2 regions of the Arthrobacter sp. ZBG10 genome follow, and region 2 is predicted to be linked to the other one. Evidence: predicted binding sites of a transcription regulator. Region 2 holds the regulator's gene; the other holds the start of a gene.
What was found. The regulator LexA, encoded in region 2, represses DNA repair genes until DNA is damaged. The targets are predictions, from matches to a motif close to TCGAACANNTGTTCGA.

Region 1 (11,199 bases), on a different contig from region 2:
GGAGAAAATGAAGGCGGTGATGAACAGCGTGCCCCACCAGAGCTGTCCCAGTGGATAAAACACCAGGGCACCCGCCACCACGCCCGCGGTGCCAATGACGGTTACCGCATCCGGGGAAACACCAATTCGAAGGAGCCAGCGGGCAAACGGGGTGAACAACGCGGTAAAGAACCCGCGGGCATGCCTGTTAAGCATCCGTCTCCCCGGGCCAGGCATCGGCCACCTGCTGGCGGACCTCGTCCAGCGTCTGGGTGATGGCTTTGGTCTGGGCGATGATGGGGAAGAAGTTCCCGTCGCCACCCCAGCGCGGCACAATGTGCTGATGCAGGTGGGCGGCGATTCCCGCGCCGCCCACCACACCCTGGTTCATGCCGAGGTTAAAGCCGCCGGGGTTGGACACCTTACGCAGCACCCGCATGGCCGTCTGGGTGAGGTCGGCGAATTCCGCTGTCTCCTCAACCGTCAAATCGGTGTAGTCCGGGATGTGCCGGTACGGGCACACCAGCAGGTGGCCCGGGTTGTATGGGAAAAGGTTAAGCACCACGTAGCAGGTCCGGCCCCGGTACACAATCAGGGATTCCTGGTCGCTGCGGCCGGGACCCACACAGAACGGGCAGTCGTTCTCGCCCTTGAACTGATGCTGGCCACCCTTGATGTAGGCCATCCGGTGCGGAGTCCACAGACGCTGGAAGGCATCCGGGACACCGGCGAGGTCGAAGTCGTCCGTCACTGCGGCATCACCGGGGTACCCGGCGCCTGTGTTCTCCTGCACGGTGCTGTTCCGTTCCCTTAGCTGGTCCGGTTACGGACGGCTTCCGTGATCCGCTTGACGGCTTCCGCGACCGGCACACCGTTGTCCTGGCTTCCGTCGCGGAAGCGGAATGAGACGGCCCCGGCATCGGCGTCGTCACCGCCGGCGATGAGCACAAACGGGATCTTGTCCTTGCTGGCGGTGCGGATCTTCTTCGGGAAGCGGTCGGAGGATGTATCCACCTCGGCCCGGATACCGGCCGCCTTCAGCTGGTCGACGACGTCGAACATGTATTCGTTGAACGTTTCCGCCACGGGGATGCCCACCACCTGGACCGGCGCGAGCCAGGCCGGGAACGCGCCGGCGTAGTGTTCGGTCAGCACGCCCATAAACCGTTCGATGGAACCGAAGAGCGCCCGGTGGATCATCACGGGACGCTGGCGGGTGCCGTCCGCGGCCTGGAATTCCAGTTCGAAGCGCTCCGGAAGGTTGAAGTCCAGCTGGATCGTGGACATCTGCCAGGTGCGGCCCAGCGCGTCTTTGGCCTGCACGGAGATCTTGGGGCCGTAGAAGGCTGCGCCTCCCGGATCCGGGACCAGGTCCAGCCCGGACTCCTGGGCCACCTCGGCGAGGGTCCTGGTGGCTTCTTCCCAGGTGTCGTCGTCGCCCACGTACTTGACGGGGTCCTTGGTGGACAGTTCCAGGTAGAAGTCGTTCAGGCCGTAATCCTTGAGCAGCCCAAGAACGAAGGTGAGCGTTTTGGTGAGCTCTTCCTTCATCTGTTCGCGGGTGCAGTAGATGTGGGCATCGTCCTGGGTCATGCCGCGTACCCGGGTGAGGCCGTGCACCACCCCGGACTTTTCGTACCGGTACACGGAGCCGAATTCGAAGAGCCGCAGCGGCAGTTCCCGGTAGGAGCGGCCGCGGGAGCGGAAGATCAGGTTGTGCATGGGGCAGTTCATCGGCTTCAGGTAATAGTCCTGGCCGGGCTTGCGCACGGTGCCGTCCTCGTTGAGTTCGGCGTCCACGTGCATGGCCGGGAACATGCCGTCCTTGTACCAGTCCAGGTGCCCGGAGACTTCGTAGAGGTGGCCCTTGGTGATGTGCGGGGTGTAGACAAACTCGTAGCCGGCTTCCACATGGCGCTGGCGGGAGTAGTCCTCCATCTCCTTGCGGATGATGCCGCCCTTGGGGTGGAAGACCGGCAGGCCCGAACCCAGTTCGTCCGGGAAGGAGAACAGGTCAAGCTCGACGCCGAGCTTCCGGTGGTCGCGCCGTTCGGCTTCGGCGATGCGCTCCTGGTAGGCCTTCAGGTCGTCCTTGGTGGGCCAGGCCGTGCCGTAGATCCGCTGGAGCTGCTGGTTTTTCTGGTCACCCAGCCAGTAGGCGGAGGACGAGCGGGTCAGCGCGAACGCATTGGAAATGAGTTTGGTGTTGGGCAGGTGCGGGCCGCGGCACAGGTCGCACCAGACGGTGGTGCCTTCCTTGCGTTCAACATTGTCGTAGATGGTGATCTCGCCGGCACCCACCTCGACGTTCACGCCTTCGCCTGCGTCTGCGGCGTCGTTTTCCTTGCCCAGCAGTTCGAGTTTGTAGGGCTCGTTTTTCATGGCTTCGCGGGCTTCGTCCTCGGTGACCACACGGCGGACGAACTTTTGGTTCTGGTTGACGATCTTGAGCATCATCTTCTCGAGGGTCTTGAGGTCCTCGGGGGTGAAGGGCTCGGCCACGTCGAAGTCGAAATAGAAACCGTCCGTGATGTACGGGCCGATGCCCAGCTTGGCGTCGGGGCGCAGCTGCTGGACGGCCTGGGCCATCACGTGGGCGGTGGAGTGGCGGAGCACGTCCAGGCCGTCGGGGGAATCGATGGTGACGGCTTCGATGCTGGCACCGTTGGGGAGTTCCTGGTCCAGGTCCTTCAGGACGCCGTCGACACGGGCAACAACCACCTCGCGGCGTTCAAAAAAGAGCTCCGCACCGGTTGTCCCGGTAGTCACCTTGGTCTCTTCGCCATCGACGATGAGGGTGATCTGCTGGGCATCTGACACGGGTGTCTCCTATTCAAAGTTGTAGGCTTCATAGCTTGTGGCATACGGGGACCACAGCCAGCCACCGTCAATGCTATCGGTTCCGCGGGGGGCCACCAACGCGGCACACTCGGGCATCAGCCGCTGAATCCAGTGATGGCCAGCGTGCGGCTGATGCCGTCCAGGGGATGTTCCACGTCAGTGCCGGGCCTGTTGGGGTCCGGGAAGGGCAACGATTCCGGCTGCCCCAGGTCCCAGGCCATGCTGGCGCTCAGGCTGATTCCGCGGGGGCCCGTGCGCCGGGTGGTGCCGCGGATCAGCAGCAGCCGGGTGCCAAAAAGGAGCAGCCCGGCGTTTTCCTGCGCCTCGTGGAAAAACACCGAATCGATGCAGCCGGTGCCGTCGTCGATGCTGATGAACACCACCCGCTTGCCGCCGCGCATCGGCGGGGTCTGGGTGGCGATCCGCACGCCCGCAACCAGGACCTCCGTGCCGTTACGCAGCGACAGCAGCTTGTCTGCTGTGGTCACGCCCAGCCTGTCCAGCATGGGCCGGTGGCTGTCCATCAGGTGGCTGCTGACGTCCATGGCCATCAGGTCGAGTTCTGCCCGGACGTTTTCCACCAGGGTGGGTGCAGGCAGGCCGGGTTTGATGTTCTGCAGTTCCACGTCCCCCAAGGGCAACGCAAGCTGTCCTTCCAGGACTTCGATGCCCTTCCGGGTTCCTTTGCCCTGCATCTGCTGCAGGTGGTGCACCAGGTCGGCCCGGTTGGCTGTTCCGCCGGCTTCTCGGTGCAGGAAATCGAACGCGCCAAGCTGCGCCAGCCGTTTGATGGTGGGTTTGCTGACCCGGGACCGGGCCCTCAGGTCGGCGAGGGAGTCAAAGGGCTGCCCCGCCACGATCCTTTTAAGTTCGGTGGCTGACAACCCGTAGATCCCGTTCAGGCTCAGTCGGATGCCCAGTTTCCCGGCGTCCTTTCCGGCGTCGACCCGCTCCACCCGGTATTGGGCACCGCTGCGGTTGATGTCCAAAGGCAGGATGGGAATGCCAAGGCGCCGGGCTTCCGCCACCAGCAGCCGCTTGGGATACATCCCGGGATCGTGCTCCCACAATCCTGCCAGGAAGGCCTCGGGGTGGTGGGCTTTCAGCCAGGCGGACTGGTAGGTGGGCACGGCGAAGGCCGCCCCGTGGGCCTTACAGAAGCCAAAGCTGCCGAAGGCCTTCAGCGTTCCCCAGACCTTGTCCACCACCTCCGGGGTGTAGTTGCGTTCCCTGGCCGCTTTGCGGAAGAAGGCCTCCACCAGGGGTTCTTTAGCTTCGTTACCCAGGGCACGGCGGAATTCGTCGGCTTTCGCCAACCCGCAATGGGTCATGACGTTAAAGGTCTTCAGGATCTGTTCGTGGAACACGGTGACCCCATGCGTTTCGGCGAGCACGGGTTTCAGGTCCGGATGGGGGTACACCTCCGGGGCGAACCCATGCCGGTGCTCCAGGAACGGCCGCACCATGTCCGACTTCATGGGACCTGGCCGGAACAGTGAAATGTCGATGATGAGGTCGTTGAATTCCCGGGGCGCCATTTTGCCGATCAGCTCACGCTGGCCCGGCGATTCGATCTGGAAGCATCCCAGCGTATGGGTGCTCCTGATCAGCTCGAAGGTGGCCTCATCGTCCAGGGGAACGGCGTTCAGGTCAATGGCGCCGTCAGCGGCGATGTAGTCGGGTCCAGCCCCGTCCGGGCCTACCGGGTGGCTGCCGGCAGCCACCACCTGGGTTTTGGAGGGGTGGATGCGGATGATTTCCCGGACAGCGAAAGCCATGGCGCTTTGCATCCGGACCCCCAGGACATCAAGTTTGAGCATGCCCATGGGGTCCATGTCGTGCTTGTCGAACTGGCTCATGGGAAGGCCCAGCCCACTGGGTTGGACAGGGGTGCGGTCCAGCAGGGTGGCATCCCCCAGGATCACTCCGCAGGGGTGCATGGAGATGTGCCGCGGCAGCCGGTCCAGGCGTTCCGTCAGGTCAACCAGGAGATCCAGCTGCTGGTTTCCGTCCGTGTCCCGCTGTTCAACCCGGCCTGCGAACTGGCGCAGCTCGGGTTTCTCCTGCAGCGCTTCCCGGAATTTCCGGGCGGAGAAACGCCACAGCTGTTTGGCGATTTCGCCCACTTCGCCATCGTCCATTCCCAAGGCCAAGCCGGCGTCCCGGACGGCGCCCCTGGCCCGGTATCCGTTCTGCATGCTCATGAGGGTGACCCGTTCCGAGCCGAACCGTTTGAAGATCCGGTGGTAGACGTTGTGCCGTTCAGCGCTTTCGACGTCGATGTCAATGTCCGGGAGGGTGGCGCGGTCCCGGGACAGGAAGCGTTCAAAGATGAGATCGTGCTGGAGCGGGTTCACCTGGCTCACATCGATCAGGTAGTTGACCAGGCTCGAGGCCCCGGACCCGCGCGCAGCGGCCCGGACCCCCATGTCCTGGATCATCCGGGAAACCTCCGCCACGGTGAGGAAATAGGCGGAGAAGCCGAGGTTGCTGATGATGACCAGCTCGTGCTCCAGCCGGGTTTTCATCTCGGCCTCCTGGCTGCCGGCAATGCCGGGGAACCGTCGGGTAATTCCGGCCTCGCAGCGTTGGACCAGTTCGGTATGCGGGTGCTGGCTGATGCCAAGGACCGAGGCCTCAGGGACCACCGGCTGCTTCCATCCCATGTCCGTGTGCGGATCCATCCGGCACCGATCGGCGAGCGCCTCGGTTTGTGCCATCAGCTGTGTGAGGTCCGCTGTCCCGAAGCCCGCGGCGGCAATGACTTCCTTGCCCAGGCGGAGCATCTGCTCCCCCGTTTTGAGCCAACCCTGGCCTGTGGGTTGCAGGGTGGGTTCAGCCGCCAGCTCGGGGAGGGATTTGAGGGTCCGGGCAGAGTCCAGCACATCAGCGGTGGGTGCACCGTCAGCGCCGCAGTAACGCACCGCGTTGGTCAGGATGGCCGGGACGTGGTGTTCCTCCGCGAGCCTGAGCATCCGCACGGCATGTGCTGTGCTGAGGGGCATGCCCGGGGTGCTGAGCTGGGTGACAATCTCGGTAACCACAGTTCCGGCCGGCATGGCATCGAGCCAGGCTTTGAAGAGTGTGCGGGGTCGGAGGTACCGCCTGCCGCCCATGGCCCGTCCCACATCCGAGTCGGGACCGATCAGTACAGTCAGGACGGGTTTGAGGGTCAAAGGGTCCAGGGTGCGTGAAGCCAGTTCCGCCCGGGTGACGGCGACAGGAACCGCTCCCCCGGCTTTTCCGGACGTGCGGGCATGGGCGTCCGAGACCAGCCGGCACAGGGCCCGGTACCCGGCGCCGTTATTGTAGCCCCGGGCCAGGACCACCACCCGTCCCGCCACCTGGGTGCGGTGGTCGCCTTCGTCATCAAAGACGGCGAGGTCCACCCCCACGATGGCATCCAGGCCTTCAGCCATGCATGCCCTGAGGTGCTTGATGGTTCCGTAGAGCCCGTCCCGGTCGGTGCAGGCGAGCGCGGTGGCCCCGTCAGCCTTGGCAGCCTGTGCCAGTTCCTCCGGCCATGACACCCCGTAGTGGGCACTGAAGGCGGTGGAAACGTGTAAATGCGTAAAGCTCATGCTGTTTTGGGACCCGAGGTGTCGTTGAGGCGCAGGGCATCGTGGATACGGAGGAGCCGCCATCGGCCACTGGCGGCGTGCCGGGTGAGGTCGAGGGTGAGCGGTTCCATTGGAACAGGAGTGCTTTTCCCGGCGGGCGGGACGGGAACCACCTGGATCCGCCAGATTTCGTGATCCACCATCCCCGGCCCGCTGCCCAACGGGACGCGGCTTTCCTCAGCCCACCACTGGCGCCGTTCATACCAGCGGACTGATTCGGCGCAGACGGAATAGGAGCGTCCGGACCACAGGACGCTTTCCGGCTGGCCGTCCGCCGAGCAGGCTACGTCCACGGATTCGCTGAACAAGCCCATGGTGCCTCCTGACCCGCAGATTCGATTTATTCGAATACGTGTTCGAATAATCCAATCCTACGCTCCCCCATGGCCAAAACATAGGCAGGGTGGACGGACCGGGCGGCAGGGAGCAGGATGGTGCCATGAGCACCCATGACGCACTCCTCAAGCAGGTCAGCATCGAAGCCCAGGACGCCACTTTGGTGGCCACCTTCGAGGTGGAGGGCAATATCCCGGGTTCCGGCGCCTATGTGGTGGGGCTGGTGGCGGCCAGTCCTGACTACTCTTCCCAGCGGCGGCTGGGCATTGAATTCATGAACGGCGAACCCATCGCGTTCTACTCGTTCAGCCATGAACAGGGCACTGAGGAGAACTACGACCTGGCCGGGGTGTCCCATTCAGGCAGCAGCATTACCGGCAACTTCCCCATGGCTGCGGTCCACGGCCTGGGCAAAGGCCATGTGATGTCCGCCTTCAGCGACGCTGACGGGCGCGAATTCCAATCGGGGGTTCCGGTCCGGGAGGCACTCTGATATATGCCGCAGTCCACCCCGTTGCGCTATCACTTATGGTCCCCAAAAGCCGATTTGGGGACCATAAGTGATAGGACAACGCAGGGGGTGGGGCAGGCAGGTGAAGCGGGCAGCTGACCGGAAGGGTCAGCTGCTTTCCTTGTGGACACGCATTTCGAGTTCGATGAACCCGGAAATCATGGCGCGGTACGTGGACTCAACGATGTCCGGATCGATGTCCTTGCGTTCCGCTGCGGTACGGACGTGTTCGATGATCCGTTCAACGCGGCCCGGCGCCCGGACCTCCGCGTCATCACCCTTCAGCGTTCCGGCGATGCGGATCAGCCGTTCGCGGCGGGCGATGAGGGTGACAATCTGGTCATCCACTTCGTCTACGGCAATCCGGACGGCAGCGAGCTGTTCCTTGTCGGCGAGGGCATCCCGGTCGTTTCCTTGAATTGTTGCCATGCTCCGAGGGTACCCAAGCATGCCCTCGGGAGTCGACTTCCCCCACGGATCAGGCGCAGCCGGGTAACGCCGCACGTATGACAAAACCCCCACCCCACCAGCAGGTATATTCTCCGTATGCATCTCCACGACGCAATCCCGTGGAGGTAAAAATATTGGGGGGAAGCAATGAGAATATTCCGGCGTGTCATCATGCCCATCGCCTGGCTGGTGGTTTTTGCAGTCATTGCCGTGGCATTGGTGAAGATCGCATTCGTGGACGGGCTCAGGGCCGAACCGGCCCTCGCCGGTCCTGCCGCCACCATCGCCACACCGGTGTTCCAGGCAAGCCGCACCACCGTCACAAACCGGGTGGAAGTCGAAGCAACGGTCCAGAGCGACGCCGCGGCCGATGTCCGCAACACGGTCGCAGGCACCGTCAACCACGTGTTCCTCGAACCCGGCGCACCCGTACGCAACGGCGACCCGCTGTTCCAGGTGCGCAGCGAGGTGCAGCCGGAGGCAGGCACTGCGCCGGCAGCCGCCGCACCGGCCGGGGGAAACGCGGAGCAGGACTCTGCACCGGCGATGCCGGCCGCCGCGAAGCCCACGTACACCTACACCAACGTGCTGGCTGCTTCCACCGGGGTGCTGAAGACCCTTACCGTCATCATCGACCAGCAGGTCAGTGTGGGCGAGGTTGCGGGCACTGTGGATCCGGGCACTTTCACCGTCAGCGGCACCGTAGACGCTGCCCAGCAGTACCGGCTGCTGGCCAAACCAGGTTCAGCGGAGATCAGCGTGATTGGCGGTCCCGCCCCCTTCAGCTGCGCCGACCCTGTCCTGACCAGCATCGCCGCTGCGTCCGAGGGGTCCGGCTCCGGTGGCACCGCAGGGGTTGCCCGCTCTGTTGCCGCAGCCATCATGCCGGTGCCGGGTAACGGGGCGCCCGCGGCCGGGGGTGCCGCCACCGGCCGGCTGAGCTGCCCTGTTCCTGCGGACATCACCGTTTTCGCCGGGCTCGGCGCCACCATGACGGTCACAGCCGGCGAATCCGTGAACGTCATCGCCGTCCCGTTGACGGCCGTCCGGGGCACTGTCGCTGATGGCATCGTCTGGATGGCCGCCCCGGCCCCCGAAGGTGCGGCAAACGGTGCTGCCAACGGCACTGCAACCGGCGCCGACGCCGCAGCACCGCCCGCAGCCGAACCGGAACAACGCACCGTCAAGCTGGGGCTCAACGACGGCGCCATGGTGGAGGTGGTCTCCGGCCTGGCCGAAGGCGACGCCATCCTGGAGTTCGTCCCCGGCGCACCCGGCCAGCCCGACGCCGGCATTCCCGGCGCTTACCCCATGGGCGGCTGAGCGTGGCTGAAGAACTGATTGACCTGGCCGGCGTCACCCGTTCGGTGTTGCTTCCGGACGATCAGGAGCTGCACATCCTCCGTGGGATCACCCTGAGCATCTGCAGCGGTGACCACACGGCCATCATCGGCCGCTCCGGCTGCGGAAAATCAACGCTGCTGAACCTGCTGGGGTTGCTGGACCTGCCTACTGCCGGTGAGCTGACGTTTATGGGCGTCCCGGCCCGGCAACTCAGCGGCAATGCCCGGGCCAGGCTGCGCGGCAGCTCCGTTGGCTTTGTGTTCCAGCAATTCAATCTCCTTCCCGGCCGAAGTGCCCTGGAGAACGTGGTCACCCCGTTGATGTACGCCACGGGCCGGGATTTCTGGAAACGCAGGGAACTGGCCATGGACATGCTGGACCGGGTGGGCCTGTCCCACCGCGCCGGCACCCATCCCGCCCTTTTGTCCGGCGGTGAGCAGCAGCGCGTGGCGATTGCCCGGGCGCTGGTCCGGCGGCCGCGGCTGATCCTCGCCGACGAACCGACGGGGGCGCTCGACGTCGATACCGGCCAGGCGGTCATGGCGCTCCTTGACACCGTGGCGACGGAGTCGGGTGCGGCTTTGGTGACCATCACCCACGACGTTAACGTCGCGGCGCTGGCCAGGTCCTGCTACCGCCTCGACCAGGGCGTCCTGTCCGCCCTTTCCGTCCCTGCGGCGGCAACGGCATGACCGGCGTTGTCTCTGCCCTGCTGGAAGCCTGGCAGGAGCTTCGAATCAACAAAACCCGCATCCTGCTGGCCCTGGTGGGGGTGGCGCTTTCCGTTGCGGCCCTGACATCGGTGGTGGGCGTGGGCAACCTGGCACGGGAGGGCCTGACGGCGAATTCCGAGCGGAACGGCGGCCGCTCCGCCACGTTGGGTGTTGGGGTGTACGGCCCCACGGCTCCGGACGCGGCGACGCTCACCGCCGCCTACCAAGGCATCGTGGCCCGGTACGGAATCGATTACTACACCTCGGTGGACCAGGCCGAAAACGGCTTCCAGTTCCCCACCGGAGTGCGCAGGGTCCAGTTGCAGGTGGTGGACCCCGGGTACGGAACCATCCACCGCCTCACCTTGGAACAGGGCGGCTGGTTCACTGCGGGGGACGAAACCCGCCTGGCGCCGGCCGTGGTGGTCAATGAGGCGTTCTACAACCTGGCCGGCAGGCCCAACCTCACCACCAACCCCGGCGTGGGAATCCTGGGCGAGGGCCCGGCAACGGCCGTCATCATCGGCGTGGTCCCGGACGACTGGGAGCAGGCACCGCCGTCGGCCTTCATCCTTAGTGCAGCCGCTGCCGCCGCGGACATTCCGCTCAGCGGGTCCGGGCAGTTCAAGTTCTGGGTGGGACAGGAGCAGGCTGAGCCGTTGAAGGCCGCCATCGCCTCCGATCTTCAGGCGCAGTTCCCCGGCATGCATATCCAGGTGGACAGGGCGGACTACGCCAGCCAGGGCGACCCGTTTGCGGTGGTCCAGCTTGCCGTGGGCGGCATCGCCGGCCTGGTCCTCCTGCTGGGGGCCGTGGGGATGCTCAATATCTCCATGGTCACGGTCCGCTACCGGGTGCGGGAAATCGGCATCCGGCGCAGCTTCGGAGCCAGTTCGCACCGCATTTTTGTGGGCGTCATGATGGAGTCCGTGGTGGCCACCGCCTTTGCGGGCGTGCTGGGCGTGATGGTGGCGGTGGCCGTGGTCAAAAACCCCTGGGTGGAAAAAGCCATAGCGCCCGGGCTGAGTACCTATCCGCCGTTCCCGGTGGACGCCGCACTGCTGGGCCTGGGCTCAGCCGTCCTGGTGGGGGCCCTTGCGGGAGCGGTTCCGGCGCTGGTGGCCGTGCGCGTCAAAGTCATTGACGCCATCCGCTTCTAGCCTAAAAGAGCGCTTCAACGGGCCGGATCAGTTCCGGCCCGTTGTTGCGGACATTGCCCACGGCGGTCCCCACGGAGTCGACCTGCCAGTCCGCCGCCACATCCACGACGCCGGCCCGCACCAGGTCCACGAGCCCTGCGGCGTCGGTGGCGTCCGGCTCCAGCCAGGCGTCCATGGTTTCGGCGCTCATGGGCAGCGGCACCCTGTCGTGCAGCGCCGTCAGCTTCCCGAACACCGTGGACTCG
Region 2 (20,360 bases):
CTGGGCAGCATGCCCCGGCCGCGGGTCCGAGCGCCGGGCCGGCGGGGCAGGACGCCCTCTTCTAGGCCTGCCGCATCCTATCTGCCGGGTCCAGTCCTGCCGGATCCAGTCCTGCCGGGTCCAAGCCTGCCGGGTCCAAGCCTGCCGGGTCTAAGCCTGCCGCGCAGCTTCGCCGGCAACACCCAGCTCTGCGAGCAGGGCCCTGACGATCGGAAAGTCCGCCGGAATCCACGGCAGGGCCAGGATCGCTTCCGGATCCGCCAGCGGCAGCCAGCGCAGCTCGTTGTGGTCCTCCAGAGGCTCCGGCTCACCCGTGACGATCTCCGCCAGCCACACCCGCATGCTGGCCTTTGCGTTCAGGGGCCAGCCCGTGGCCTCCGGTGCCGGCAGCTCAGCGCCCAACCGGGCTGCTATTCCAAGTTCCTCGGCAAGCTCCCGCACCAGTGCATCGTCGGGGCTTTCGCCGGGCTCAACCTTGCCGCCGGGGAACTCCCACAACCCTGCAAGCTGCTCCGGTGCGCTTCGGCGCGCCACGAGCAAACGGGCCGGTTCGGCCAGGCTGTCCACCAGGGCTCCGCCCACTACCTGTATCAGTCCAGTCACCGCCCCATTCTATGAGGGACAATGGAAGGACCGGGCAGCGCGCCGCACGGGCGGGAATACCGCAGCCGGCGCCGCGGTTTCCGCAAAAGGCCCACCCCGTAGCACCGCCCCACTGCCGTGGCATGTCCCACCATTAAGCACCACGTTCGAGAAGCAGGCACATGAGCAGCGACCTCCGCACGTCCACGGCGTCCCCGGCCACCTCCTCCTTCCTTGCCATGGCCATCATCGCCCTGGCCATGGGCGGGGTGGGGATCGGGGTCACGGAATTCACCATGATGGGGCTGCTCAAGGAGGTGGAGCAAGGCCTGGGGATTTCCACCCCGGAGGCCGGCCACCTGATTTCCGCCTATGCCCTGGGCGTGGTGGTGGGCGCGCCGCTGCTGGCGGCGGTGGGAGCCAAGCTGCCGCGCAAGCAGCTGGCACTGGGCCTGATGCTGTTCTTCACGCTGGCCAACCTCACGTCCTACCTGGCCCCCGACTACGGCACCATGCTGCTGTCCCGGTTTGCCGCCGGCCTTCCGCACGGCGCATTCTTCGGTGTCGCTGCCGTCATCGCCGCATCCCTGGTGCCAGCGTCCCGGCGCGGCTGGGCCATTTCAATGGTGATGGCCGGCCTGAGCATCTCCAACGTGGTGGGTGTCCCCTTCGCCACCTGGCTGGGCCAAACCTACGGCTGGCGGCTGCTGTTCATCCTGGTGGGCGCCATTGGCCTGGTCACCATGGCCCTGATCTGGAAGTTCGTGCCGTTCCAGGCGGCCCACCCGGACGCGAGCATCAGGCGTGAACTCGGCGCACTGAAACGGATCCAGGTGTGGCTGGCCATCGCCATCGGCATCGTGGGCTTCGGCGGGTTCTTCGCCACCTACACCTACATCGCCCACACCATGACACTGGTGGCCGGGATCCCGTCGTCGCTGATCCCGCTGGTGGTAGCCCTCTATGGGCTGGGCATGGTGGCCGGCAACGTGGTGGGCGGCCGACTGGCCGACAAATCCGTGATGGGGACCATCTACAAGGTGCTGCCCGGCGTTGCCGTGGCACTGGTGGTCTACGCGGTGGCCGTGCACTGGCCCTGGTCCGCCTACGTCATGGTGTTTGTGGTGGGAGCCGCCGGGTCCATGCTGATCCCGGCCCTGCAGACCCGGCTGCTGGACGCGTCCCCGGACGCCCCCTCGCTGGCCTCGTCCCTGAACCACGCGGCCCTGAACGTGGCCAACGCCCTGGGTGCGTTCCTGGGCGGCGTGGTCATCGCCCTCGGCTGGGGCTACGTCGCCCCGGCCCTGGTCGGTGCGGTGCTGGCCCTCCTGGGCTTCGGCGTCGCCATCCTCAGCGGCCTCCTGGAACGCAAAAAGCCGCTGACCGCCTGAGCCCGGGTTGGACTCCTGGGATTATTCGCCGGTATCCGACCGGTTGAGGTCCGGTTCCAGGTAGATGACCCTGGCGATGGGCACTGCTGCCCGGATCCGCGCCTCGGTCCTGTCGATTTCCCGGGCGATCTGCCGGCCCGTCTCCGTGCTGTCCACGGCGATCTTGGCTGCCACCAGCAGTTCATCGGGTCCAAGGTGCAGGGTCTTGAGGTGGATGATGCGGCCGCCGTCGGCCTCGATGGCGGCCCTGATGCGCTCCAGGTCCTCTTTACCGGCGGACTCCCCCACCAGCAGGGACTTGGTCTCCATGGCCAGGACCACGGCGATGGCCACCAGCAGGAGACCAATCATGCCAGTGCCGGCGGCGTCCCACACCCCGTTCCCTGTCAGCAGGGTCAGGCCCACCCCCATCAGGGCGAAGGCCAGGCCTATAAGGGCGCCAAAGTCCTCGAGCAGGATGACGGGCAGTTCCGGCTGTTTTGCGCTCCGGATGAACTTCACCCAGGTCTGCTTGCCGCGGACGGTGTTGGATTCGCGGATCGCCGTCCGGAACGAAAGGGATTCCGCCACGATCGCGCCCACCAGCACGGCCAGTGGCACCCACCAGAAGCTGCCCTCGATGGGATGCGGTTCCAGGAATTTTTCGTAGGCCTCGTAGAGGGCAAACAGGCCACCGACGCTGAACAGCACAATGGCAACGATAAATGCGTAGATGTAGCGCTCCCGGCCGTAGCCGAACGGGTGCTCCGGGCTGGCAGCACGCCGGGACTTCTTTCCGCCCACCAGCAGCAGGAGCTGGTTGCCGGAGTCCGCCAGCGAGTGGATGGCTTCGGCCAGCATCGACGAGGACAGCGTCAGCAGGTACGCCACGAACTTGAGGACGGCGATGCCCAGGTTCGCGGCCAGGGCCGCCACGATCGCTTTGGTACCGCCATTGGCAGCCACGGTGGCTTCCACCTCTCCAGGATCAGGAATCCAGCACTTATTACGGACCCAGCTTGGCTCCGCCCATGCATTACCGTACCCGGCCGGAACCTGGAGCGCACGGCAGTGCGGCCCGGCGGCGCCTTACCGGTCAGCTGGCTGTGCGGCTGGCTCCTGCTGCGAGCGGGCGCTGGCGTAGAGGCACACGGTGGCCGCGGTGCCGAGGTTGAGGCTTTCGGCAGCGCCGTAGATGGGGACCGCCACCCGATGCTCGGCCAGGGCCAGTTCGTCCTCCGAGAGGCCCTGCGCCTCGTTGCCGAACAACCAGGCCGTGGGGGCCGCCAGGTCGTAGCCGGTCTCCGGCCCGTCACCGGTCAGCCTGCGCCGGGCACTGCCGTCCTGGAGCGTGTCCAGGTTCAGGGCGCCATAGCCGTCGGCGGCGAGGACCCCGATCCCCCGTTCCTTGCAGGCCGCCACCACTTCCGCCACGTCTGCACCGATGACCACCGGAAGGTGGAAAAGCGAGCCTGCCGTGGAGCGGACGGCTTTGGGATTGTAGATGTCCACGCTGGAACCGGTCAGCACCACGGCGTCCGCCCCGGCGGAGTCGGCGGCCCGGAGGACCGTCCCGGCGTTCCCCGGGTCCCGGACCTGGCACAGGACGGCAATCAGGCGTGGGCCGACGTCGAGCACGTCAGTGAGGGACACATCCACAAAGCGGCAGACGGCCACAATTCCCTGCGGGTTGACGGTGTCCGCCATGGCTGCCAGGACATCCTCGGTTGCCAGCCGCGCATCGGTGCCCTCCGCGAGCCCATCAAACTCCGGGTAGCGGTCCAGGCAGGCCTCACTGGCAAACACTTCGGTCACGATGCCCGGCGCACCTGCGGCCAGCCGCTGCTGGTGCAGCTTCAGGGCTTCCCGCACCGTCTGGGGGCCTTCCACCAGGAATTCGCCGCGCCTTAAACGGGCCGGGCGCCCTGCAAGTTTCGCCACGTCCCGGACCCGATCTGCTCGGGGGTTGGAAAGTGGAAAATCTTGCGGGCGCCCGGTTTCGTTCATATAAGAACTGTAATGGCTGCTGCCACCCGTTCCTGAACTGCCGTTTCCCGAAGGAACGCTTTGCTGCTACTCGGCTGCTGCAGCCTTCTTGGCGGCAGGCTTCTTCGCAGCGGGCTTCTTCGCAGCAGGCTTCTTCTTCTCGGCCTTCGGCGCTGCGGCTTCAACCTGGACGGCCGGAGCGGACGTGTCGGCGGGCAGCGAGTTCTTGGCAACCTGGACCAGCGCGGCGAAAGCGTTGGCGTCCGAGACGGCCAGCTCGGCCAGCATGCGGCGGTCAACCTCAACCTCAGCGGCCTTCAGGCCCTGGATCAGTCGGTTGTAGGTGAGGCCGTTGGCGCGGGATGCAGCGTTGATGCGCTGGATCCACAGGCGGCGGAAGTCGCCCTTCTTCTTCTTGCGGTCGCCGTAGCTGTACACAAACGAGTGCAGCAGCTGCTCTTTGGCCTTGCGGTACAGGCGTGAACGCTGACCACGGTAACCCTTTGCGCGCTCAAGAATAACCCGACGCTTCTTGTGGGCGTTTACCGCCCTCTTCACACGTGCCACGTGCGTACTCCTTCGAAAATCTGATCCCAAGCATCTACTGCCGGTTTCCCGGCGGCCTGAGAAGGCTTTTTGGTAGCTGACCGGCTGCCGGTTGGCGGCCCGTCAAAGAACTTGGAAATTAGATGCCGAGCATCTTCCGGATGACCTTGGCGTCGCCCTTGAAGACGATCTTGTCGCCGGCGAGGCGGCGGGTCAGCCTGGAGGACTTGTGCTCGAGGTAGTGGCGGCGGTTGGCCTGCTGGCGGCGCAGCTTGCCGCTGCCGGTCAGCTTGAAGCGCTTCTTAGCACCACTGTGGGTCTTCATCTTCGGCATGGGAACCGATCTCCTTACGTGTCCGCAGGCTGGGCCTGCAGTTCTATCGAGCAGCCACCCTTACGGGCGGCGTGCTGGTTGCTGGCTGCCGGCGGGACTTACCGCCGGCAGTTGTGGACTAAGTGGTTTTCTTCGCAGCCGGCTTCGGCGCTGCCTTGGGGGCAGGGCGTGCAGCAGGCTTGGGGGCAGCAGGCCGGGCCATCGGCTTCGGCACAGCAGCTGGCTTGGGAGCGGCAGCCGGGGTGGCGGCTTCCGTCTTTTCAGCAGCAGCAGGCTTGGCAGCCGGGGCGGCGGCCTTCGGGGCTGCAGCCTTGGGGGCAGCGGCCTTCGGCGCAGCGGCCCTGGAAGCAGCAGCCTTCGGCGCGGCGGCCTTGGTGGCCTCCTGCTTGGGGGCTTCCTGCTTCGGAGCCTCCTGCTTGGGGGCTTCAGCCGGTGCCGCGGCGGCTTCGGAAGGTTCGACGGCGGCTGCCGGCTTTTCCTCCGGAGCCTCGACTGCTGCGGCGGGTTCGGTGGTGATGGCGAAGCCCTCGGGCAGCAGGTCCGCGAGGGACTGCGTGAAGGGTGCCTGGTCATCGCCGGAAACGTCGATGTGGCCGCCCGTTGCCCGGGCTTCGTTCTGTGCCTTGGACTCGGCGCGCTGGGTGGCACGGCGGGCTTCGGCCTTGGCCTCAGCCTTGTTCTTGAGCGGGCCAACCACCATCACCATGTTGCGGCCGTCGATGCGGGGGCTGGACTCCACCACACCGACTTCAGCGACGTCGTCGGCGAAGCGCTGGAGCAGGCGGATGCCCATCTCGGGACGCTGCTGCTCACGGCCACGGAACTGGATCATGGCCTTGACCTTGTCCCCGGCGCCGAGGAAGCGGAGGGCGTGGCCGCGCTTGGTCTCGTAGTCGTGGGTGTCGATCTTCAGGCGGAAGCGGATTTCCTTCAGAACGGTGTTCGTCTGGTTCTTCCGGGCTTCACGGGCTTTGACAGCGGCTTCGTACTTGTACTTGCCGAAGTCCATCAGCTTGCACACCGGAGGCTTGGCCTGCGGCGCAACTTCAACGAGATCAAGATCGGACTCGGCAGCCAGGCGCAGTGCATCATCAATACGGACGATTCCTACCTGTTCACCTGCAGGGCCGACCAGCCGCACCTCGGGGACGCGGATACGCTCATTGATTCTTGGCTCGCTAATGTTAAAGCTCCTGTGTTTGTTGTGGATTCCGGCAAATAGAGAAGGCCCCCAATTGCCGGAGCAATCGAAGGCCTCTGAAAGGTTGGCTGGACTGCCCCACTAAGGGACTGCCCGCACACACCGGCTACTGCCGGCGCCATGCCCAACCAGGTACCCGGCAACCTTGCGTCCATCAGATGTTCAGGAACATCGAAGGACAACGGCTGACGCGGGTGGGAGAGAACTCCGCTTGCAAACTGCATGCCATTCTACAGAAAAAGATTCCTGTCAACGCCGCGGGGCGCCGCAGGAATCCGATCGTAAGGACAATCTCTGAAATAACAGCATCCAGTCGGTCTGTGTCAAGCTTACCAGTATGAGCACCCCAGACAGTAATTCACATGTTTTCGAGCCTGCAGCTGACGCCGGCGGCGTCTCGCAGCAGATCCGGGACATTTCCGAAGTTCCGGCCATTGAGGTCATCACCACCGCCGCCGTGCACCTGATGAGCGCGGCCGCCGTCAAGCTGGGCCTCGCCGCCGAGGAAAACGCCGAAGAGCTCAAGGACCTCGACGAGGCCCGGAAGCTGATCCACGCCCTGGCCGGTCTGGTAACCGCCGCGGCACCCGAGATCGGCTCCCAGCACGCGGGCCCGTTGCGTGATGGCCTGCGGTCGCTGCAGCTGGCCTTCCGCGAGGAATCCCTGATCCAGGATCCGCCGGGCAAGGGTCCGGGCGAGAAGTTCACCGGCGCCGTCAACTGACGGACGCCTTCCGGGGCGCCGGCTCCGGAGACTGATGACCACCACGGCGGCGGCCGGCCCACACGGGCCTGCCGCCGCCGTCGTTTGTTAACCAACCGGCTCTACGGGCCTGGCGGCTGCGCCCGCGGTCCGGCTCAGGGAGCAAGTCCAGCCCGGGCAGCTGCACCGGCCACTGAAACGAGTGCAGCAGTGCAGCTCAGGCGGTTGCGCGTCGCCGGCGGACCTGCTGAAGCACCAGTCCCACCAGGCACAGCAGGACTCCGGCGGTGCCGACGGCGAAGAAGCCGCCGGACGGACCGACACCGTCGATGAATACCCCGGCAAGCGGCGCGCCCAGGGCAACGCCGCCGGTCAGTGCAGAGCCGTACCAGCCCATGGCTTCGCCGCGGCGTTCCTCCGAGACCAGATCCGCGACCTTCTCCGACGCGGAGGACAGCACCGGCGCGCAGAGCAGGCCGGGAAGCAGGGAGACCAGCGCCAGGGTCCAGGTATCGTGCGCGAAGCCCATGGGGATGGTGAAGGCGGCCATTCCGAGCAGCAGCAGGATGGGTGACACGGGCCGGTGCATGGCACCGTAAATCAGTCCACCGACCACGGACGCGGCGCACCAGAACAGGAAAACAATCCCGATTTCGCCCTGGTGTCCGCCACCTTCCAGGGCAGCGACGATGCCCACATCGGTGCCGCTGAGGACCATCCCGGTTCCGGCTGCCACGGCGAACAGGGCGGCCACGGTCGCCGTGAACCAGGCGAAGTTGTGCGCCACCCGTCCCCGGATCCCCGGGGCTGGGGCACCTGCCGGCACCAGTTCCGCCGCCGCCTCCTGAAGGTGGGCCGGGGCCGCGGCCACCACTGCCGCTTCGGCGGCGTGGCGCTCGTCCCGGCTGCGCTCCCCCTCGGCGTCTGCGGTCTGGGCCGGGCTGCGGGTGGGTGGGTTGAACCACATGAGGAACAGGCCGGCGAAGGATGTGGCCAGGCCTACAACGGTGAGGCCGGCGACGGTGTGGCCGCTGGTGGCAATGATGGCGCCGGCGGCCGGGCCGATCATAAACACCAGTTCGGTGGTGATCGCGTCGAGGGCGAAGGCCGTGCGGCGCTGGTCCCCCTCAGCGAGGATGCCCAGCGATTGGCGGACCACGCTGAAGATGGGGAGGGTGAGCAGGCCGCCCACAAACACCAGGGGCAGCAGCCACTGGTACGGGACGTGGGGCACCACGGTCCAGATGACCGCTTCGGAAACCACGGATGGTATGAGAGCCTTCCGCAGGCCCACGGTGTCCACCCGGCGGCCGCGCCACGGCGCGCCAACGGCGATGCCGATGGTCATCACGGCGGCGGCGGCTCCGGCGGCGGCATAGCCCTGGTCCAGGGTGAGGACGATGTGCAGGGTCAGCAGCACGCCGGCTGCGGAGTGGGGAATACGGGCGATCATGCCCACCAGCAGCAGGCGCCGGATGGGTTGGACGGCGAGCAACTCCCGGTAGAGAGCGAAATTCACGAAAATGATCCTTAGGTCTGCCGCAGCCTCCCGGGGTTTCCCGCCTGGCTGCCGGCTAGTGTGTGGCGCGCCTCAACTTGACCTCGATCGAGTCGACCCGCTCCCCAAACAATACATTCCGCGACCACTCGCCCTGGAGCCCCGCCACCAGCTGCTGTACCCCGGCAGCGTCCAGCCCGTCCGCCAGGTAGAGCACCACCTGCAGCTCGGGACCGGCGCCGCCACCGGCAAGGGTTGAGCCGTCCGCTGCGGCGGCGCCCACTCCCCTGCCGGGTTTCAGCTGAAGGTCCCGGACGGCGGGGAAGGCCGCTGCAGCCTGCCGCATTTCGGTGGCCAGTTCCGCGTCCGCGTAGGACGGCGACCAGGAGTGCTGCTGGGCCAGCGCCCACAGGCCCGGTCTGCGGACCACAAAGGTGACCCCGGCCCCTGGGTCAAGCACCATAAGCTCGGCGCCCTCTGCCACCGCGGACAGCGCGGCCCTGGCGGCGTAGACGGCCACCGGCCGGGCGTCCGGGTGCCAGGCCGAAAGGGCCCCGGCTGACGTGAAGGCCGGCATGGCCGTCCGTCCGTCCGCGGCTTTGAGGGTGACCAATGCCATGTCGGCCTGCTTGTCGGCGTGCAGCCCCGAGTCCGTTTCGGCTTCCTCGGCCAGCTGCGCAACGATCGGGATAAACACCCGGGCCGTGGCCAGCGAAGCCACGACCCCGGCTTCGTCGCCGGTGCCGGACCGGAGTGCCGCGACGGCGGCGAGGTAACCGGCGTCGGCAGCGCCGTCGTCGTCGTCGAAATTGTGGATCCGGGCGTCATCGCCGGCCAGGCTGCGGCCTGCCCAGGGCTGTCCGGCAGAGTCGGCGGCGCCGCCGGCACCGGCCAACGCGGCGGCGATATGCCCGGGCAGGTGCCGGGGCGCGGGGCTGTCCGGACCGGACTCTCGGCTTGTCATGCGGTTTCCCTGTTGCGCCTCAGCGGCGGCCGGCAACGTCGAGGGCTTCGGGCAGGGTGAAGGCGCCGGCGTACAGGGCCTTGCCCACAATGGCACCTTCGACGCCCAGCGGAACCAGCGAACGGAGGACCTTGAGGTCCTCGAGGCTGGAGATGCCTCCCGAGGCGACGACGGGCTTGCCGGTCTTCTCCACCATCCGGCGGAGGAGCTCCACGTTGGGGCCCTGCAGGGTGCCGTCCTTGGTGACGTCCGTGACCACGTAGCGTGCGCAGCCGGCGTCCTCAAGGCGTGCCAGGACGTCCCAGAGGTCCCCGCCTTCCTTGGTCCAGCCGCGGCCCGCCAGTGTAGTGCCGCGGACGTCGAGGCCCACGGCGATCCGGTCGCCGAAGCGGTCGATTGCCCGGCGGGTCCAGTCGGGGTTCTCCAGCGCGGCGGTGCCCAGGTTCACGCGCGCGACGCCCAGGTCAAGGGCAGCTTCGAGGCTTTCGTCGTCGCGCAGCCCGCCGGACAGTTCCACTTTGATGTCCAGCCGGCCCACCACTTCGCGGAGCAGTTCCGCGTTGGACCCCCGGCCGAAGGCTGCGTCGAGGTCCACCAGGTGCACCCACTCGGCACCTTGGTCCTGCCAGTTCAGCGCGGCTTCCAGCGGGGTGCCGTAGCTGGTTTCGCTGCCGGCCTCGCCCTGGACCAGCCGGACGGCCTGTCCATTAACAACGTCGACGGCGGGCAGCAGTTCCAGGACCGGCAGGTCGTTTGCGGTGGTCATCAGTTTCCTCAGGGTTGGGTGACGGAGTACGCGGGCCCGGTCAGGAGCCAGGCAGGGTCAGGAGATACGCGGCCACCAGCGACATCGCGGCCAGGACGTAGAACGAAACCTGGGTCCAGAGCGGTTTGGCCTGCTGGCGGAAGGACAGTGCGCCGCCCACCAGGAGACCGGCCAGGCCCATCAGGACAATGGACCACATTCAGGAATCGCCGCCGGCCGCGGGCTGGGCAGCGGTTTCGGCTGGGGTGGCATCGCTGGTTGCGGGGCGGCGCAGGGCGTCCACCCAGTTGCGCAGCAGCCGGGCTCCGGCGTCGCCGGACTTTTCCGGGTGGAACTGGGTGGCGCACAGCGGCCCGTTCTCCACCGCGGCTATGAAGGGGGCGCCGTGCTCGGACCAGGTCACCAGGGGCGCCGCCATACGCGGCTGGATGATGTCGAAGTTCCATTCCTGCACCCCGTAGGAGTGCACAAAGTAGAAGCGTTCGTTTTCGACGCCGGCAAACAGTTTGGAGCCGGCCGGGGACTTCACGGTGTTCCACCCCATGTGGGGCACCACCTCGGCGGGCAGCAGTTCCACCTTGCCGGGCCATTCGCCGATGCCTTCAGCTTCGGTGCCGTGCTCCACACCGGCTTCAAAAAGCACCTGGAGTCCTACGCAGATGCCCAGGACCGGGCGTCCGCCGGCCACCCTGCGGCCGATCAGGCGGATCCCGTCCACGGCTTTGAGCTCGCGCATCACCGTTTCAAAGGCGCCGACGCCGGGCACCACCAGGCCGTCCGCGTTCAGCACGTCCCCGGGCTTGGCGCTCAGGATGACCTCGGCTCCGGCACGCTCAAGGGCGCGGACGGCGGAGCGTACGTTCCCGGAACCGTAGTCAAGCACGGTGACGGTGGGTTTGCCCTGGGGCGACTCGAGCCGCTGGGCTGCCGAGGGGTCGATGATCGCGCCGTCCTTGAGGATCCGGCCCGTCACAGGGCGCCCTTGGTGGACGGGATGCCTTCAACGCGGGGGTCGGGTTCCACGGCCGCGCGCAGGGCCCGGGCGAACGCCTTGAACTGTGCCTCCACGATGTGGTGCGGATCGCGGCCGGCCATGACGTTCATGTGCAGGCAGATGCCGGCGTGCAAGGTGATGGCTTCGAAAACGTGGCGGGTCAGGGACCCGGTGAAGTGCCCGCCGATCAGGTGGTACTCCTGGCCTGCGGGCTCGCCGCCGTGCACCAGGTAGGGCCGGCCCGAGACATCAACAACGGCGTGGGCAAGGGCCTCGTCCAGCGGGACAGTGGCTTCGCCGAAGCGCCGGATCCCGGCCTTGGTGCCCAGGGCGGTGCGGAGGACTTCCCCGAAGGTGATGGCGACGTCTTCGACGGTGTGGTGGACGTCGATGTGGGTGTCACCGGTGGCCTTGACGGTCATGTCGATCAGCGAGTGCTTGCACAGTGCTGTGAGCATGTGGTCGTAGAACGGCACCGAGGTGTCGATGTCCGATACACCGGTGCCGTCAAGGTTGATCTCCACGAGCACTGACGATTCACTGGTGGCACGCTCCATGCGTGCGGTCCGGGACTCGGCTGCGTTCGATCCGGTGGAACTCATGGTCAAGGGTCCTTTGAGGGAAGTGGGGGTGGTGGGACGGGGTGCGCCCTGTTGGTCAAGTCTAGGCGCGAAGCCCGGGCGTCCCGGCAAGGATGCTCTCCAGGGCGGACAGGAACGCCGTTGTTTCCTTCTCCGTGCCCGCAGTGACGCGCAGGTGTCCGGGGATCCCGACGTCCCTGATCAGCACGCCGGCGTCCAGGAGTTCCTGCCAGACCTGGTGCGGGTCCGTGAGGCCGCCGAAGAACACGTAGTTCGAGTCGGACGCCGCGGGCTTGAGGCCCAGCAGCTCCAGCCCGGCCACGATGCGGTCGCGCTGGACCATGATGTCCTGCACGTCCGCCATCAGGGCCTCGCGGTGCTCAAGTGCGGCAAGGGCAGTGGCTTGCGTGATGGCTGACAGGTGGTACGGCAGCCTGACCAGGCGGAGGGCGTCGGTGACTTCCGGGGCCGCCGCCATGTAACCGAGCCGGGCGCCGGCCAGGGCGAAGGCCTTGCTCATGGTGCGGGTGACGATCAGGCGTTCCCGGCCAGGCAGGAGGGTGAGGGCGCTGGGTGTGCCCTCGTGGGCAAACTCGTGATACGCCTCGTCGACGATGACGATGGTCTGGCTGTCGTTGCCGGCTTCGTAGACAGCCTCAACCACGTTCAGGCCCAGCCCGGTTCCCGTGGGATTGTTAGGTGAGCAGAGGAAAACGACGTTAGGCTGCAGCTCGCGCACCTGGCGGGCAGCCGACTCCGCGCTGAGGCCGTACCCTTCGGCGCGTACCCCTGCGATGTATTCGGTATCCGTGCCGCTGGCCAGGAGCGGGTACATGGAATACGTGGGAGGAAAACCCAGGGCGGTCCGGCCGGGGCCGCCAAACGCCTGCAGGATCTGCTGGAGGACCTCGTTGGAGCCGTTGGCGGCCCAGAGGTTGGCCTCGTCCAGGCCGTGCCCCAGGTATTCCGCCAGGGCCTTCCGCAGATCGGTGAATTCGCGGTCCGGGTAGCGGTTGAGCCCGGCAGCGGCCTCGGTGACTGCTGCGCTGATGGCGGCACGGACGTCCGCCGGGACGCCATGGGTGTTCTCGTTGACGTTGAGCAGGATGGGAACATCCAGCTGGGGGGCCCCGTAAGGGGTCAGCCCACGGAGGTTGCTGCGGAGGGGAAGCCGGTTCAAACGCTCTAGCTGGTCATTCACCTGAACAGTTTAGTGGCCCTGCCCGGCCCCGGAAAATGTGACGGTCCGGGACTGCCATCCTGCGGGTGGGGTGTCCTTGTTTCCAGCCGTTGGTGCTGGCCCGAACGTGGGAACGAACAGCCCGCACGTGCGTTCGAATAAGCTAGTACGTGGGGACGAAGAGCTGCTGGCCGGGGAGGACTGCTCCGCCGGTGAGGTTGTTGAGCTGCACGATGTCCGCAATGACGTCCCGCGCGTCCCGGTCCGGAGCCACATAGCCGGCAATGGCCCACAGTGAGTCGCCCGGCTGGACGGTCACCGACACCGAGGGCGTGGGGGCGAGATCCGCAACGGAGTCGGACGCTTTGGCCGGCGAGGTGAAGAAGCCGGCCAGGGAGAGCAGGACCGCTGCCAGCAGCATCAGCGGGATGCCCACCAGGACAATCCGGCCGCGCCGGGTGAGGCGGAGCGGCGGCAGGGCCTTTGAAGCCTTGGAACGGGAAACCCCTGCACGCGGAACCTGGCGGATGGAAGCCGCGGGGTGTGCAACCACGGGAAGTGAAACCTGGGTGAGTGATGTAGCTGACATGAACTGAGCCCTCCTGGACCGTACTGTGCTGCCCGGTTGTCCTTCCCAGCAGCCACGCCCCGGCGTATCCGGCATCTTCTTCGAACGGGGCAAGCAAGGAATAGAACACATATTCGAACTTTGCTTCTTCAGTTTTAGCATCTATCAACGAACAATGTCGAGACTCGCTAGAACAAATGTTTGAAAAAGCCTTGTGGCTGGCCTAGTTTTGAACCAACGAACATCCACCTCTGAAGTTGATCACCAGGGTCTGACAATGAGGACGGGACCAACCGGCCCGGGGGCACGGACAGCCCGGTGGCAACCGAAAGGCATTGGCGAATATGGCAGCAGCAGCCGCCGGAAGCAGGGCAACCCCGCAACCGAAGAGGACCGCCAAGGGCCTGACCCCCCGGCAGAAGAAAATCCTCGAGACCATCCAGCGGTCCGTCAATGACAACGGCTACCCGCCGTCCATGCGTGAAATCGGCGACACCGTGGGGCTCGCCAGCCTCTCCAGCGTGACGCACCAGCTCTCGCAGCTGGAAAAGCTCGGCTACCTTCGCCGCGATCCCAAGCGGCCCCGCGCCATGGAAGTCCTGATGCCCCTCACGCTGGACGGCGGCGCAGCCACAGCGGAGTCACGCCCGGCCAACGGCGCCTCGGCGGGCGGCGCAACCGTCACCGTCCTGCCCACCGCGCTGGATACGGCCATGGTGCCACTGGTGGGCCGTATTGCCGCCGGCGGCCCCATCCTGGCGGACCAGGTGGTGGAGGACGTGATGCCCCTCCCCCGCCAGCTGGTGGGCCAGGGCGAACTTTTTATGCTCAAGGTCGCCGGCGATTCCATGGTGGACGCCGCCATTTGCGATGGTGACTGGGTGGTGGTGCGCCGCCAGGCGGACGCCGTGAACGGCGATATCGTCGCCGCCCTCCTCGATGACGAGGCAACGGTCAAGACGTTCCGCCAGCGTGACGGCCACACCTGGCTGCTCCCGCAAAACACCCAGTACGAGCCCATTCTTGGTGACCACGCCACCATCATGGGCAAAGTGGTCTCGGTGCTGCGGTCCCTCTGACTGTCGCCAAACTCCTGTTCCCCCGAACTGCCGGTACGGCCGGTGGGCTGGCAGCGTCGCTGCCTGCCCACCGGCCGTACTTGTCTCCGCGTCCGGCCAGGGTCTGCAGCTAGGCGTTTTCCCGGGCCAGCCGCTCCAGGGCGGCCACAGCAGTCTTGGGATCCGTTGTGGCCCAGAACGGGGGCAGCGCCCCGCGCAGGAAGCCCGCATAACGTTCGGTGGCCAGGCGGGAGTCCAGGACTGCAACCACGCCTTTGTCCCCGGTGGACCTGATCAGCCGGCCGGCGCCCTGGGCGAGCCGGATGGCCGCGTGGGTGGCCGAGACGGACATAAAGCCGTTCCCGCCGGCCTGCGCCACGGCGCGGGAGCGGGCGGTCATCAGCGGATCGTCCGGGCGCGGGAACGGGATCCGGTCAATCACCACCAGCCGGCATGAACCGCCGGGCACGTCCACGCCCTGCCACAGCGACATGGTGCCGAAGAGGCAGGTGTCGGGCTCGTCAGCAAACTGTTTCACCAACGCGGTCATGGTGGAATCGCCCTGGCACAGGACTGTCTGTTCCAGTTTGGGCCGCAGCGCCTCCGCCGCTTCCTCTGCCGCGCGGCGGGACGAAAACAGGCACAAGGCTCCCCCGCCGGAGGCCGTAATGAGGGTTTCGAGTTCAGCCAGCGATTCCGGGGAGACCCCGCGCCCGGGCTTGGGCAGGTGCCCTGCCACGTACAGGATGCCTTGCCGCGGGTAGTCGAAGGGCGAGCCGACGTCGATGCCCGTCCAGGTGGGGGCACCTTCCCCCACCAGGCCCAGCCCACCGGCCGCGGGTTCAAACGCCGAGCCAATGGCAAGGGTGGCGGAGGTAAGGACCACGGTGTGGCCGGCAAACAGGCCTTCACGCAGGCGGCCCGCCACTGACAACGGGGCAATGTTCACCAGGACCGGGGCGGTCTCGTCCGGCGGCGAATAGCCCTGGCCGGGATCGAAGGTGCTGGCGCGGGAGAACCACACCACTTCGCGGTTGTCGCGGGCTGTCAGGAGCCGCTCACACAGTTCCAGGATGAGCATCAGCCGGGACCGCGCCAGCTGCCGCCCGCCGTCGGCCGCAGCGCTTCCGTCCGCCTTCGAATCGGACAGCGCCGCCCGGCACGCTTCACGGAGCTGGTCCACACAATCGAGTTGTTCGTCATTAAGCCCGTTGGGCAGCAGGCCGTTGGGGACACCGTCCAGCGCCAACTCCAGGTTGCCGGCGGCGGCGTTGAGCGCATCCACGGTGATGGCCGTGTGCTTCCGGGCTCCCGACGCGGCGGCATGGATCATGGCAACGGACAGCTGGCCGGAGACCGCGCCCGTCACCCGGTCCTGGAGTTCGTGGGCCTCGTCCACCACCACCACGTCATACTCGGGCAGCACGGCAAGGCCCTCGAACGCACTGACGGCCAGCATGGCGTGGTTGGTCACCACCAGGTCCGCCTCGGCGGCGTCCTGTCGGGCCAGCTCGCTGAAGCACTCGGCAGCCATGGGGCACGTCTGTGCCCCCAGGCACTCCATGGAGGTCACGGACACCTGCCGCCACGCCTTGTCGGTCACGCCCGGCAGCAGCTCGTCGCGGTCTCCCGTGGTGGTCTTCTCCGCCCATTCACGCAACCGGACCACTTCGCGGCCCAGCTGGGACGAAGGACCACCCATCGACGCGGCAAAGTGCGGCACGCTGGTGTCTTCCGCCAGGGAGAACAGCTGGCCCTCAGCGGGTTCCTCGGACGGGAAGCCGCCTTCGAGCTTGTGCAGGCAGGCATAGTTGGACCGGCCTTTGACCAGGGCCACTTTGACCGGCCGCTCAAGGGCGGGGGTGATCGCCTTGAGCAGGCGGGGCAGGTCGCGGCCCACAATCTGGGTCTGCAGTGCCAGCGTCGCTGTGGACACCAGCGCCGGTTTGTTGCTTTCGATCGCATGGGCGATCAGCGGGATCAGGTAGGCCAGCGATTTGCCCGTACCGGTACCGGCCTGGACCAGCAGGTGATTGCCGGTTTCGAGGGCGCGGGCCACTTGGCGGGTCATCTCGTGCTGGCCGCTGCGGCTCTGCCCGCCCATGCCGGACACCGCCCGGTCGAGGAGTTCAATGGCGAACTCCTCGCCGGGTGTGCCCGTGGCGCTCCGCCCGGTATCAGTCATTGCTGGCGAATGGTTCGAGCTCGGCCGCAAGGCCTTCCCGGACCATCACCACGGCCCGGGTACCGTTCTCAACGTGGTCAACGCTGATGATCTCGGCATCCGATTCGTGCAGTTTGCTGATCAGGTCCCCGCGGTCGTACGGGATCAGCAGCTCCAGCTTGACGCCGGGCCGCGGGATACCGTCGCTGATGGCCTGCAGCAGCGCGTCGATGCCTTCACCGGTGCGCGCCGAAACCACCACGTGGCGGGGTTCGCGCTGCTTGAGCCGCTCCACCACAAACGGATCCGCGGCGTCGGCCTTGTTCAGCACGATGATCTCGGGGACCTTGCGCGCGTCCACCTCGGTGAAGACCTTGCGGACGGCAGCGATCTGCCCCTCGGGATCGGGGTGCGAGACGTCCACCACATGCAGGATCAGGTCCGAGTCCGCTACCTCCTCCAGGGTGGACCGGAAGGCCTCCACCAGCTGGGTGGGCAGTGACCGGACAAAGCCCACGGTGTCGGCAAGGGTGTAGCCCAGGCCGTCCGCGGTCTCCGCCTTGCGGATGGTGGGGTCCAGCGTGGCGAACAAGGCGTTCTCCACCAGGACTCCGGCATCCGTCAGGCGGTTGAGCAGCGAGGATTTCCCGGCGTTGGTATAGCCGGCAATGGCAACGGATGGTACTTCGTTACGACGGCGGTTGGCCCGTTTGGTTTCCCGGGCGGGCTTCATCGCGGCTATTTCGCGCCGCAGCTTTGCCATCCGGGTCCGGATGCGCCGGCGGTCCAGCTCGATCTTTGTCTCACCGGGACCACGTGAACCCATACCTGCGGCGGCTCCACCCACCTGGCCGCCTGCCTGGCGGGACATCGAATCGCCCCAGCCGCGCAGGCGCGGGAGCAGGTATTCGAGCTGGGCCAGTTCAACCTGGGCCTTGCCTTCGCGGCTCTTGGCGTGCTGGGCGAAGATGTCCAGGATCAGGCCGGTACGGTCGATCACCTTGACCTTGACGATGTCCTCCAGGCCACGGCGCTGGGATGGTGCCAGCTCCGCGTCCACCACCACAGTGTCCGCGCCCGTGGACATCACAATGTCCTTGAGCTCCAGGGCCTTGCCCGAGCCCAGGAACGTTCCGGGGTCCGGTTTGGCGCGGCGCTGGACCAGGCCGTCGAGGACCTCGGAGCCGGCCGTTTCGGCAAGGGCAGCCAGCTCGCGCAGCGAGTTCTCGGCATCGGCGAGGGTCCCTTCGGACCACAGCCCGGCAAGGACCACCCGCTCAAGCCGAAGCTGGCGGTACTCGACTTCGGTGACGTCCTCGAGTTCCGTGGACAGCCCTGCGGTGCGGCGCAGCGCCCGGCGTTCCTCCAGGTCCTGCTGGTCGCCGTCGTAGCTGGAATGCTCCTGCTCCTGGTGGGAGATCGCCTGGGCTTTGCCAAAGACTGCCTTCCCGCCGTCGTCCGACTTCCCGTTGCTGCCGGCCGGCACGTCCTTGGAGAGGATCCGGTCGATCACAGCCTGGATGTCGGCGGGGCTGAGGTCCGAGGCGGCGGGATCGGATCCGGGGTTGGGCTGGTCGGTCATGGTCTCCTTTGAAGATTCGGCATTTCCAGAATAGTGCCGATCGCTGTGCTGTGGTGAAGTCTCTGAGCTGGGGTGACGGCCTGCAGTCATCCATGCCTCCTGTTTTTCGCGCAGCCCCCTGGGCTGCGGTTGGCGTGCCTGCACGGGACATCATGCTTTTGCTCCCGGTGCAGGGAAGAAATAGGGCCGGAAAAGGCAGGAGCGCCAGCCAGGCTGATGCTTCGAGGATTGTCCGGCGGCCGGAACAGCGCCGATCGCGGCTGGTCCGGTGCACGAGCGGAAGGTTGGCTAACCTGCGTCGCTGTGGGACGGGGCACGGGGCGGGCGGGGCCCGGCGCGTGCTACTCGAAGATCAGGAACATGCTCCCAACACTAGCAGAGCGCCAAAGTACGCGGTTTCCCATTACGCTCCAAGGGGAACTATTCTGGCTCGTTATGGAGTCAGCACATTATTTCAGCGCATCACCCGCCGGCCCTTTTACCCGCAAGCCGCTCACCGTGGATCTCGCCGGCGAAACCCGGCACCTCCACACCTCCGCAGGCATCTTCAGCCCTGACGGCATCGATAAGGGAACCGCTGTCCTCCTGGCCGAAGTCCCGGCGCCCTCCCCGCAGGGAAACCTGCTGGACATTGGCTGCGGGTGGGGCCCGATCGCCCTGACCATGGCGCTGCTGGCACCCGAAGCCACAGTCCACGCCGTGGACGTCAATGAACGGTGCATCACGCTGACCAACGAAAACGCGGCGGCCCTGGGGCTGGCCAATGTGGCAGCAGCCCTTCCGGATGCGGTGGATCCGGGGGTGCGCTTCGACACCATCTGGTCCAATCCGCCCATCCGGATCGGCAAGGACGAGCTGCATTCCCTGCTTCGGCTCTGGCTGCCCCGGCTGGCCCCGGGCGGCACCGCCTGGTTGGTGGTCCAGAAGAACCTCGGCTCGGATTCACTTCAGCGGTGGCTTGCCTCGGAGCTGGACGCCACGTTCAGCGTGACCCGCGAATCCACGGCCAAGACGTTCCGGATCCTGAAGGTCAGGAAAGCGTCCCTGTCGCCACAATAACGGCGGGGCCGCTGAGCTCCACGTGTTCGTGGCCGCCGGGCCCGGCGAAGAACTTCACGCCCACCGCACCGCCGGGGACGTTGACCTGCCACGTGTCCGGGGCTTCGGCCCCAGCCCAGTGACGGATGGCCACAGCCGCAGCGCAGGCCCCGGTGCCGCAGGACTGGGTCTCCCCCACGCCGCGCTCGTGCACCCGCATGGTGACCGACCCGACGCCGTTGTGCACCAGCGGGTCGGCGGGGACCACAAATTCGACGTTGGTGCCGTGGGGCGGCACGGGCTCCACGGTGGGCGCTGTGTACAGCCGGGTGGCGCTGAGTTCGGAAAGTTCGGCCAGGGCAACTACGGTGTGCGGATTGCCCATGCTGATTGACAGGGCAGGCCGCGGCACTTCGAGGCCGTCGGCGGTGACCAGCGAGTCCATGGCCTTGGCGGTGGCATCGCCGGGGAAGATGAACTCCCAGGGGCCCATGTCCACCGCGTAGCCGTCGCCCGTCCGGACCACGGTCTTGACGCCGCCGCGCGTGCCGATGGTGAGGGCGCCGCCGTCGGGCAGGTCGATCAGGCCTTCGGCGCGCAGGAAGTGGACAAAGACACGCACGCCGTTGCCGCACATTTCGGACAGTGAGCCGTCCCCGTTCCGGTAGTCCATGAACCATTCGGCGTCGGGGCTGGAGGCCAGCAGGTCGCGGCCTTCGGGCAGGAATCGGGAAGGGACAGCGCGGATGAGGCCGTCCGCACCGATGCCGCGGTGCCTGTCGCACAGCGCAGCAACGTGGTCTGCGCCGATAACGGAGGTTCCCTCAGGATCGGCCACCAGGACGAAGTCGTTGCCGGTGCCGTGCCCTTTGGCGAACCGGAGGCCGGCAAGGTCGGGCAGGGCCGGGGTGGCGGTGTGTGCGGTGGCTGCGTCCATGGGTCCTAGGTTACCGGCCACGGTGCCGGCACCCGAATCAGGCATGCCGGCTGAGCGCAACTGCCTTCGCCGCGAGCTCCGGGTCCTTCCAGTCCAGCCAGTCCACGCGCGGGTCGGCACGGAACCAGGTGAGCTGGCGGCGGGCGAACTGGCGGGTGGCCACGATGGTTTCCTCTGCCGCCTGGGCCTCTGTTGCCACTCCTTCCAGGACGTTGAGGAACTGGGAGTACCCGAGGGCCCTGGCAGCTGTCCTGCCGCGCCGCAGGCCCTCAGCATCGAGCCGCCGGACCTCGGCGGTCAGGCCGTTG

Region 1: ACU18_RS04970 (DUF6504 family protein) is a predicted target of LexA. The motif match lies at 6,785-6,800, and genes of this name have one in related genera.

What each region holds. Positions count from the first base shown of each region.
Region 1 covers NZ_LFQH01000019.1:974-12,172, reverse strand. The annotation lists gene pgsA (phosphatidylinositol phosphate synthase) at 1-195, opposite strand, end outside; gene ACU18_RS04985 (HIT family protein) at 188-772, opposite strand; gene thrS (threonine--tRNA ligase) at 790-2,799, opposite strand; gene ACU18_RS04975 (DNA polymerase III subunit alpha) at 2,916-6,401, opposite strand; gene ACU18_RS04970 (DUF6504 family protein) at 6,398-6,754, opposite strand; gene ACU18_RS04965 (hypothetical protein) at 6,880-7,269, shown strand; gene ACU18_RS04960 (chorismate mutase) at 7,396-7,716, opposite strand; gene ACU18_RS04955 (hypothetical protein) at 7,885-9,060, shown strand; gene ACU18_RS04950 (ABC transporter ATP-binding protein) at 9,063-9,773, shown strand; gene ACU18_RS04945 (ABC transporter permease) at 9,770-10,954, shown strand; gene ACU18_RS04940 (SOS response-associated peptidase) at 10,956-11,199, opposite strand, start outside.
Region 2 covers NZ_LFQH01000045.1:29,598-49,957, forward strand. The annotation lists gene ACU18_RS11450 (Rv2578c family radical SAM protein) at 1-65, shown strand, start outside; gene ACU18_RS11455 ((deoxy)nucleoside triphosphate pyrophosphohydrolase) at 151-603, opposite strand; gene ACU18_RS11460 (MFS transporter) at 765-1,973, shown strand; gene ACU18_RS11465 (cation diffusion facilitator family transporter) at 1,995-2,918, opposite strand; gene ACU18_RS11470 (TrmH family RNA methyltransferase) at 3,042-3,959, opposite strand; gene rplT (50S ribosomal protein L20) at 4,026-4,505, opposite strand; gene rpmI (50S ribosomal protein L35) at 4,624-4,818, opposite strand; gene infC (translation initiation factor IF-3) at 4,937-5,959, opposite strand; gene ACU18_RS11490 (DUF1844 domain-containing protein) at 6,357-6,743, shown strand; gene ACU18_RS11495 (MFS transporter) at 6,940-8,241, opposite strand; gene ACU18_RS11500 (SseB family protein) at 8,297-9,184, opposite strand; gene priA (bifunctional 1-(5-phosphoribosyl)-5-((5-phosphoribosylamino)methylideneamino)imidazole-4-carboxamide isomerase/phosphoribosylanthranilate isomerase PriA) at 9,204-9,950, opposite strand; gene ACU18_RS19930 (hypothetical protein) at 9,991-10,149, opposite strand; gene hisH (imidazole glycerol phosphate synthase subunit HisH) at 10,150-10,923, opposite strand; gene hisB (imidazoleglycerol-phosphate dehydratase HisB) at 10,920-11,546, opposite strand; gene ACU18_RS11520 (histidinol-phosphate transaminase) at 11,608-12,726, opposite strand; gene ACU18_RS11525 (LysM peptidoglycan-binding domain-containing protein) at 12,869-13,294, opposite strand; gene lexA (transcriptional repressor LexA) at 13,618-14,352, shown strand; gene ACU18_RS11535 (ATP-dependent DNA helicase) at 14,462-16,516, opposite strand; gene hflX (GTPase HflX) at 16,509-18,077, opposite strand; gene ACU18_RS11545 (class I SAM-dependent methyltransferase) at 18,513-19,136, shown strand; gene dapF (diaminopimelate epimerase) at 19,108-20,052, opposite strand; gene miaA (tRNA (adenosine(37)-N6)-dimethylallyltransferase MiaA) at 20,090-20,360, opposite strand, start outside.